DNA from 3 places in the Solibacillus sp. FSL W7-1436 genome. Region 1 is predicted to be linked to each of the others. Evidence: riboswitches for the same ligand, from Rfam matches in the RefSeq annotation. Region 1 holds a riboswitch; each other region holds the start of a gene.
The links. A riboswitch is a leader RNA that binds a small molecule or an ion and turns the genes downstream of it on or off. The one in region 1 is predicted to bind thiamine pyrophosphate.

Region 1 (3,267 bases):
CCTGTTTCGTTTTGAAACTATTTCCAGCCTATCGACGTAGAATAGAACAATTGGAGGTGTACGGATGAGAAACTTATCTTCATATATGATGCTTACCGGGATATTGATCACTGCCCTATGCGGGAACTGGATCATCCTTAATTATGATGGGGTCGTGATTTATCCGAAAGCTTCTTATCTTACTTTCGGAATCGGGTTAGTACTGGTAGGATGCACTTTTGTAATGAATCAAATCTTCAGTTACCGGGAACCGGAAAAAGCACATACAAAAGATAAACGGCATGCTTTAAACGAATGGCTTATTGCTAATCAGCCAGTTAATAAATGGTTGTTTGGACTCGTTATTCTCCCACTTGTGATCGCACCGTTTTATAGCTGGACGCTGTTTTTTACGATGCTGGAATGGTATTTATTTTCGGGGCTTGTAATAGCCGGTATTATTTACATGCTGAAAGGTGACAGAGTAGAAGACAATAAGGACTGGGAGTATAAAGGGAAGACAAAAAAAATGCTTGATCTGATCGATTACCGCATACACCCGTTTAATATTTCGCTTATTATCTACATCCTGGTCATTGGCAGTTTTGTGTTAAGTAAGAGATTGGATATTCCGCTCTATATGGAAACAGGAGGCAACTCGCGCTACGTTACTTCTTTGCCAACAATTTCATTTTTAATGTCTTCCTTAATGGTCGTGAGTACGTTTATTTATATTATCAGTCATGGGGATTTCTTTAGTTTTCGTAAAGCCGAGTTAAGTTATGAAAGAGTCATGTTCGTCCACTTTGCAGAAATTATTGTATGTGGTGCTACCCTGTTTATTTTGATTTTCACATTAATCAATGCGTTATATGTGTATTTTTAGATGGATGGCTACTATCGACAATAGGCACACACCAGTAAATTATTGCATACTTTAACTACAATAAAAAGAGGTGAACTATTGAATCCGAATCAAGATTATACATCAGTGCAGCCCCAGTTTACATTCGACCTTAATAAAAACCCGTTGTTCGTAAAAGACCAGCAAAATTTTATTAATGTAATGGGCGTCAACCAGTTAAACACATTGGATAATATATCGCTGCTTGATATTTATTTGAGCGCCAATAATGTCATTGAACCGCACTACCACCAAAATGCGGCGGAACTTGTTTATTGTATTGCGGGAAGTGCGATTGTTTCGATTTTAAATCCGTTTACGAAACAGCTGATGCATTTTCCGATTACCCCCGGCCAGGTCGCAAACGTCCCTCAAGGTTGGTGGCATTACGAAGTCGCCACGCAAAACAACACGCATCTGCTTGCCATTTTCAACGCACCGACACCTGAAGTCATTTTAGGTTCCGACCTGCTCAAGCTGACACCAGCAAATATTATGGCCCACACATATGGGATGAACGAAAATTTATGGACGCAGGCAGTTGCACCGGTACGCCCGAATACCTTCATCGGTCCACCAAACCCATGGCAGCAAGTCCAGCCCGGCAACTACCGCGGCGGGTATGAGCAGTAGTTTTTCTCGGTCAAAGGAATCAAATTTCTAAAAAGCATTTGCATAATGAAACGGCCGTGTTATGATAACTGTGAAATTAACCTAATATTGGCAGAATATAATCTGCTCGTAATTGAATATGAAAACTACTGGGGGCGCCTGTTTGGCTGAGAAGTACCCTTTGCACCTGATCTAGGTAATACTAGCGTAGGAAAGTAGTGTCGATTCCCTATTTTATATTTTTGTATAGGCTACGATACCACTTTCTTAATTGAAAGTGGTTTTTTTGTTGCAAAAATTATTGTAAAGGATGGTAGAAATGAATAAAACGAGAAAGCTTACATACTCCGCGATTATCGCAGCGATTACGACGATTCTCAGCAGTATGGTGTACATCCCATTAGGTTTTGCGAAAATTTTTCCGATTCAGCATTTTGCCAATGTCGTATCGGCGGTACTGCTCGGTCCATGGTATGCGGTGTTACAGGCATTTCTTACATCGACGTTGAGAAACTTGATGGGGACAGGCAGTATCTTTGCCTATCCGGGAAGTATGATTGGCGCACTTCTCGCTGCATTTTTGTTTGCGAAAACGAAGAAGCTGGCGTTTGCAGCGGCAGGTGAAGTGATCGGGACAGGGTTGCTTGGTGCGATGGCTACTTATCCGATTGCGGTTTTATTTTTAGGTCAGGAAGCGGCGCTGTTCGGATTTGTCCCGGCATTTATGATGAGTTCGTTTGCGGGTGCGCTTTTAGGCTACGGTTTGCTGAAGGTGATGGTGAGAAACCGGGCGTTTGGCGGGATGCTTTATCAGAATGCGGGTTGATTTGTTGGGGTGTGTTTTTATTAGAACGTTTCGGGTGGTTATTAGAAGTTTGGGGCGGGATATTAGAAGTTCTGCGAAGTTTTTTTGAACAACTTATTGGTGGAGGAGTTTTTGCACTGACCTAGCGGTTTTATTAGAAGAATTGGAGCAGATATTAGAACTTCCGGGCGGGATATTAGAACTTTTACGGACTTTATTAGAATATTTTTTTGCTGGATGTGTTTTTAGAGTGGCACACCTATTTTATCGAACAGATATTAGAACTTTTGCGGATTTTATTAGCACATTTTATTAAGGGAGAATTTTTTCCACCGGCCTAGCTGTTTTATTAGAAGAGTTGGAGCAGATATTAGAAGTTCCGGGCAGGATATTTGAAGATCTGCGGGTGATATTAGAACAAACCACATACTTATTAGAACAACCGACACTTATATTAGAAAATCTCACTTTTATTAGAAGATTTTAAAATATATTAGAACAACTCAGCCCTTTATTAGAAAATGAAGCGCCGGGTATCAATGCACGCCACCCGGCACATTTTATTATGCTAAATTGATCTGCCATGACACGCCGTAGCGGTCATTTAGCCAGCCGAACTTCTTACTGAAACCGTAATCCCCGATTGGCATTAGCGGGTGTCCGCCTTCAAGCAGTTTTTCATACAGATGATCGATTTCCTTTTCCGTATCACATGTAATAAAAATAGAAAACGATGGTGTGAAGTCAAATTCATGTTTCAGATTACTGTCAATGCACATAAATTCCTGACCTTTAATCGAAAAAGTAGCCTGCATGACTTTTCCTTCATCTCCGCCTTCATTTGCCCCATAGCGGACAATGCTCGTAATTTCCGCGTCCTCGATCACTGATGTGTAGAAGTTCATTGCTTCTTCAGCAACACCGCCTTGAAACATTAAAAATGGTTTTGCGCTTTTCATTGTATCCT
Region 2 (3,267 bases), 400 kb from region 1:
TGCCCGAGATTGCTGAACAAGAGAAAACAAGTATAGCAATGGCGATTACTAATCTCGAAGATTATCAGTTTAGCGCTGAGCTTGCACGGGATATTTTCCAGAGTGTCGCGGTCCAAAATTTGCTGCTGGACAATATCATAGCAGAAGCAAAGCGTATCGGAAATATTTCGGATATCCATTTTGATTTTGAGCGTATTTCAGGGGATCAGCGGGAGGCGTATAACAATTTTCTTCGAAGAGCTGTCGAACGCATGCATGCGGAAGGATATACGGTTTCTACCGCATTGGCGCCCAAAACGAGAGCGGATCAGCCAGGGGAATGGTTTATGGGGCATGATTATAAGGCACATGGCGAAATAGTGGATTTTGTTATGCTGATGACATATGAATGGGGATATTCTGCTGGTCCACCAATGGCCGTTTCTCCGCTGCCGCAAGTCGAGCAAGTAGTACAGTATGCATTAACAGAAATTCCGGCGAATAAAATTTTACTGGGACAAAATTTGTATGGCTACGATTGGACCTTACCTTTTGTTCAAGGTGGAGACTACGCAGAAGCAATAAGCCCTCAACGTGCAATTGAAGTGGCAAAACGCTACAATGCGGCTATCCAATTTGACTATACAGCACAGGCCCCATACTTTAATTACTATGATGAGCAAGGCCGTTCACATATTGTCTGGTTTGAGGACGCGCGTTCCATTCAGGCGAAATTCGATTTAGTAAAGCGCTTGAATTTACGTGGTGTCGGCTATTGGAAATTAGGATTGCCATTCCCGCAAAACTGGCAGCTTATCGGGGCTAATTTTAATGTTGTGAAGAAATAGCAAAATAGACGGTCAGATGAAATGAAAAACAATTCATCTGACTTTTTTGATTGTCATCCATTTAAGAAGGAGATTTGGCTGATACTGAGTAGCAGTTATAATTTCATAATTTTTTGAATTCACTTGCCCGATTTGAATTAATTTGTTACACTCGGGATAATTAAATGCATTTGCGGGGGGACACAGAAGTGTTGAGAAGGTTAAAACCTGACCCTTAGAACCTGGCCGTTAATACGGACGTAGGGAGCAAAGTACACTCTATACATATGTACTTACTTTGGCTCCGCGTATCTTTTACGTGGAGTCTTTCTTTTGCAAATATACACGCATTTGATTTGCGGGGGGACACAATAGTGTTGAGAAGGTTAAAACCTGACCCTTGGAACCTGGCCGTTAATACGGACGTAGGGAGCAATGAAAAGTGGTACTTACACTTTTTGGGGACGTCTCTCTATATTGAGGCGTCTTTTTTGTGCTTCCGCCAACAATAAGGAGGAGTAACAATGGGATTTTGTGAAAAGGTAAGGAAAGAAACGGATTTTTATTGGGAGGCCAGCTTCTATCACCCTTTTGTACAAGGGATTGCTGATGGGAGTTTACCGTTGGAAAAGTTTAAGTTTTATATGCTGCAGGATGCTTATTATTTGAAGCATTATACGAAAGTTCTTGCACTTGCAGCTGCAAAAGCGACAACGGATGACGATGTTCAATATTTTCTGCAAACTGCAAAATTTATTCATGATGCAGAGCTGGAGTTACACCGTACAACGTTTAAAGAATTAGGTGTGACATCGGATGATTTGGAACTATTCGAACCGGCCCCAGCAGCCTATAACTATGTAAGCCATATGTATAATGCTGTGCATAATGGAGATGTAGCGGAAGCTTTTGCGGCGATTTTACCTTGCCCATGGCTGTATCAGGAAATTGGGCAAAGGCTAAAAGATGCAAGCCCCAATATCCCCCTTTATGAACAGTGGATTGCGTTGTACGCATCCGAGGAAATGGTTCAAAATATTGAAATACAAAAAAAGATGCTGGATCGATATGCGAAAGAACAACCGGCAAAGCTGAAGGTGTTGCAGGAACATTTTAAGAAAAGCTGCTATTACGAATGGATGTTCTGGGAGATGCCTTGGACAAAGCAAAGCTGGGAACAAGGAGTGTATGTCAATGAGCCTGCAAGCAATTCATAAAAATCAACCGTTAGTTCATTGCATTACAAACTATGTCGTCGCAAATTTTACAGCAAATGGTCTGCTGGCGGTGGGGGCTTCACCAGTAATGGCGGACGCGATAGAAGAAGCGGGAGAAATGGCTGCCCAGTCAAATGCATTACTAATAAATATGGGAACTTTGAACGAACGGACGGTAGCATCGATGAAGCAAGCCGGACTGAGTGCAAATAAACATCAAACTCCGGTCGTTCTGGATCCGGTAGGGGTAGGGGCGACGAAATTCCGAGCTGAAACAGCCCAGCAACTGCTCGACCTTCTAAAAATTGATGTGATCCGCTGCAATATTGGAGAACTGGCGGCTCTTGCGGGAGCAGATTGGGCATCAAAAGGGGTTGATAGCGGCAATGGGGATATCGATGTTGCAGCGACTGCCAAACAGTTGGCTAATAAATATCAATCTATTGTAATTGTTACAGGAGAACAAGATGTTATTACGGATGGGGAAAGAATCGGATTTGTAACGGGCGGTCATGAAAAAGTGACTAGAATGACAGGGAGCGGCTGCTTGCTGAGTGCCTTTTGCGCTGGGGTGCTTGCAAACAGTAAAGAACCGTTTAATGACTTACAAACCCTGCTGAATGAATATAAACAGGCAAGTGCCAATTCTGTAGCAGCTATGGGAACTTTCCACACAAATTTCTTGAATGAACTAGAAAATTTAGCGGAAGGAGGACGACGATGATTACATGTACAATTGCAGGCTCGGATAGCGGTGGCGGTGCAGGCATCCAGGCAGATTTAAAAACGTTTCAGGAACTGCGTGTATTTGGCACATCGGTCATTACTGCACTGACAGCACAAAATACCGAAGGAGTGCATGGGATTTTTCCGACAACGGCCGATTTCGTCCAAGCTCAATTAAAAGCAGTACTTCATGATTTTGACATAAAAGCAATTAAAACTGGGATGCTGTTTAGTGCCGAAATTATCGAAGCAATTGTCGCGCTTCTAATAGATACAGAAATTCCGCTAATTGTTGATCCGGTAATGATTGCAAAAGGAGGTGCCAGTTTACTGGAACAGGAGGCAACAACGGCCCTTAAGGAAAAATTATTGCCGCTTGCAACTGTTTGTACACCGAACATTCCGGAAGCGGAAATCCTGACTGGATATCCAATTAAAACGGAAGATGATATAACGTTAGCGGCGCATCATCTATTAAGTCTGGGACTGGAATGTGTTGTTATAAAGGGTGGTCACTT
Region 3 (3,267 bases), 2.9 Mb from region 1:
TCTTTCTTAAACCAAAAACAGCACTAAGAGGCAGTACTGGTTGATCTTAGTTTTTTATAGAGGGTTGTTAATAACCGCTCTTTGCAAGCAAAGTATTGAGAAAAAATTATCTATTATCAATTTTTTCAGGATATAAATCATGATTCATTAAACGATAGTTTGCTATTTCTTCATATTTCGTACCTGGACGACCGTAGTTGCACCATGGATCGATTGAAATACCTCCACGTGGCGTAAACTTGCCCCATACTTCAAAATAGCGGGGATCTAAAAGTTTAATTAAATCATTCATAATAATATTTACACAATCTTCGTGGAAATCACCGTGGTTGCGGAAACTAAATAAATACAATTTCAGCGACTTACTCTCCACAATTTTTTTATCGGGAATGTATGAAATATACATCGTTGCAAAATCCGGTTGCTGTGTAATCGGACAAAGACTTGTAAACTCTGGGCAGTTAAACTTCACAAAATAATCACGGTCTACATGTAAATTGTCTACAGACTCTAATACTTCTGGTGCATAAGCAAATGTGTACTTTACATTTTGATTTCCTAATAATGTTAAATCCTCTAATCCTTCTGTTTGGTGACGACCAGACATAAAAAAACCTCCTTAAGTTAATACCGGAGTATTCCAAGGAGGGCGAACTATAACATCTCTAATCAAACTATTGGAGGCATAAAAAAAAGCCACATCCAATATGGACATGGCGTAATATACATGTATCCATAGTTTTTTATAGAGGGTATCAGCTATGAACCTCTCCTGAACAACTCAGGTATTTCAATAATTTAAATTGTAGTATATATAGTTCATACTGTAAATCAATATTTTCAAAAATTATGCTTTTCTCTACATCCCAGTATGCCTATCAGTAGGATTCATCTTAAAGAGAGATACAAGTTTGCTCTTAATCCATTACAAGACCGCCATCAACGACTAAATTCTGCCCAGTGATGGCACTTCCCCAAGGAGATGCAAAGAATAATGCCACTTCCGCTAATTCTTTTGGTGTTGTCACTCTTTGTAAAGGGGTTGTGGTTTCAATCAATTGAAATACTTCTGCTGTTGTCACTTTACTTGCATCCGTTTGTTTTAAAAGTCCACCAGACATCATATTGACTGTAACGCCATACTCCCCTAACTCTTTCGCCATGTTACGTGTAAATCCGAGCAATGCTGCTTTAGCTGTTGTGTATTCATGATAAGCTACTACCGGATGCTGAAATAAGTTTGTCCCAATATTAATAATACGACCAAATTCTAGTTCTTTCATATCCTCAATGCATGCTTGAATACTATTTAAAGCACCCTTTATCGTTCCTTCCAATTGCTTATTGTAATCGGTCCATTGAAGCTCAAACACATTTTTTTGTGTGAGTGGATTAAATTCAAAATCAATCAATGCATTATTGACTATGGTTGTAATCGGGGTATGGAAATATTGCTTTGCCTTTTCAACCATTTGCTGCACTTCTTGTTGATTGCGGATATCTGCTTGTAAAGCGATAACTTGAGAACCCAAACTTTGTGCTAAATTTTGCGCTTTTTCCTCACTCTTATAATAATTCAGTACGACATTAGCTCCCTCTTTGACAAATGCTTTTACGAGTTCTTCTCCAACGCCTCTACTTGCGCCTGTAACTAAAACGGTTTGTTCATGTAATTTCATCATCATTTCCCCCTACTTAATTTTTGTTAGTTGTTTGAATATCCAGACCATTTTCATACTTTCCACAAAACTCCATCCGTTTTCCTCCTCGCTGGACTTAGATGGACGTAAGTGCAAAAAAACGTCTCTATGAATATAGAGACGCCAAAAAAGTGTATACTACACCTATAATTGCTCCCTACGTCAGTATTAACTGTCAGGTTATAAGGGTCAGGTTTTAACCTTCTCAACACGAATGTGTCCCCCTGCAATTAAAGTATTTGCAAAAGAAAAGCTCCACGTAAATTACGCGGAGCCATAGTAAGTACAGAAAAACTAATATGTACTTTGCTCCCTACGTCCGTATTAACGGTCAGGTTCTAAGGGTCAGGTTTTACCTTCTCAACACAGCTGTGTCCCCCTGCAAATGCATTTAATTAGTTTGATTCTATCAAAATGGGTTCAATAAAACAAGTACTCATCAGTTTAAACTGGAAATAGCCCAGTTGCACCTTTACTTGGACGATAAACATTAATTGTTTCCCCTGGATCATGTCGGCTACGATAATTCGCTACCCTTAGCGAACGTATGCAATAATAGCCTATCTGTAAGGTCCAATCGTGATAAAATGAAACAAACAATTTGAGCTATGAAAACTCATGGATGAAATATGATATTGGCAAATAACACGAATTATGAAAAAGACATTCAATAAAAGGGGAAAGATATAAATGGCAGAAGTAAAGGATTGGAAAAATAGTGTACACGGACAAAAATTTGTAGCTTCTTTTAGCGGAGGTAAGGACAGTGCCTTAGCTTTATATAAAGCAATGATGGTTGGAGAAGCGGTTGGACTCATCGTCATGCTGGAGGAAGAAGGAAAACGTTCTAGATCACATGGAATGCCCCCTGAACTCATACATGCCCAAGCTAGTTCTATAGGTTTGCCCGTTTATACTGCAGCTGCAAGTTGGAAAGATTATGAAAAAGTATTTATACGTCTTTTAGAAAATGCTAAAAATCATGGATCCGAAGTGTTAGTAACTGGAGACTTAGATATGCCTGCACATGGCTGTTGGCATGAAAAGGTTACGAAGTATGCCGGATTGAAGCTTGGAATGCCCTTATGGGAAATGAACCATCAAGAAGCTGTTGAAGAGTTCATAAATTTAGGATTTGTTACGATTATTGTAACTGTAAATTTATCACTTGGTATGCGGGAGGACGATTTAGGCCGGATATTAACTCATGAATACGTGAAGGAACTTGAAGCTCGTGGGATTGACCCCTGCGGAGAAGGTGGAGAGTTCCATACTACAGTACTAGATGGGCCCATTTTTAAACATCCTATACCAGTACGTAAATGTGAGATTATTAAGGACGGAGACTATGCTTTTTTACCTTTAGAGCTAGATCAGTAACTTATTAACCTTGATAAAATTGTTTGAAAAATCATCAAAACACGCTTTTTAAATTCCATTTATTTCCCCTTTTCGATTCAATCAAATTGAATGAATTGAGAACGGGATTATTGAAAGTATTCGGGTTTCAAATCAATCAGGCAATGCTATCATTAAAGTTATTTAATTTATAAAGTCACATAAGCAT

Region 2: linked by a shared signal. The riboswitch ahead of tenA (thiaminase II) and the one ahead of thiW (energy coupling factor transporter S component ThiW) in region 1 are both predicted to bind thiamine pyrophosphate.
Region 3: linked by a shared signal. The riboswitch ahead of MKX73_RS17105 (3-oxoacyl-ACP reductase) and the one ahead of thiW (energy coupling factor transporter S component ThiW) in region 1 are both predicted to bind thiamine pyrophosphate.

What each region holds. Positions count from the first base shown of each region.
Region 1 is NZ_JBBOWV010000001.1:531,144-534,410, forward strand. It holds gene MKX73_RS02645 (nucleotidyltransferase) at 65-865, shown strand; gene MKX73_RS02650 (cupin domain-containing protein) at 944-1,516, shown strand; TPP riboswitch at 1,637-1,726, shown strand; gene thiW (energy coupling factor transporter S component ThiW) at 1,815-2,321, shown strand; gene MKX73_RS02660 (VOC family protein) at 2,864-3,259, opposite strand.
Region 2 is NZ_JBBOWV010000001.1:131,463-134,729, reverse strand. It holds gene MKX73_RS00640 (LysM peptidoglycan-binding domain-containing protein) at 1-827, shown strand, start outside; TPP riboswitch at 992-1,090, shown strand; TPP riboswitch at 1,157-1,255, shown strand; gene tenA (thiaminase II) at 1,331-2,023, shown strand; gene thiM (hydroxyethylthiazole kinase) at 2,001-2,747, shown strand; gene thiD (bifunctional hydroxymethylpyrimidine kinase/phosphomethylpyrimidine kinase) at 2,744-3,267, shown strand, end outside.
Region 3 is NZ_JBBOWV010000001.1:3,455,476-3,458,742, forward strand. It holds gene queF (preQ(1) synthase) at 107-607, opposite strand; PreQ1 riboswitch class I at 730-776, opposite strand; gene MKX73_RS17105 (3-oxoacyl-ACP reductase) at 918-1,679, opposite strand; TPP riboswitch at 1,838-1,936, opposite strand; TPP riboswitch at 1,994-2,091, opposite strand; gene MKX73_RS17110 (Dph6-related ATP pyrophosphatase) at 2,391-3,080, shown strand.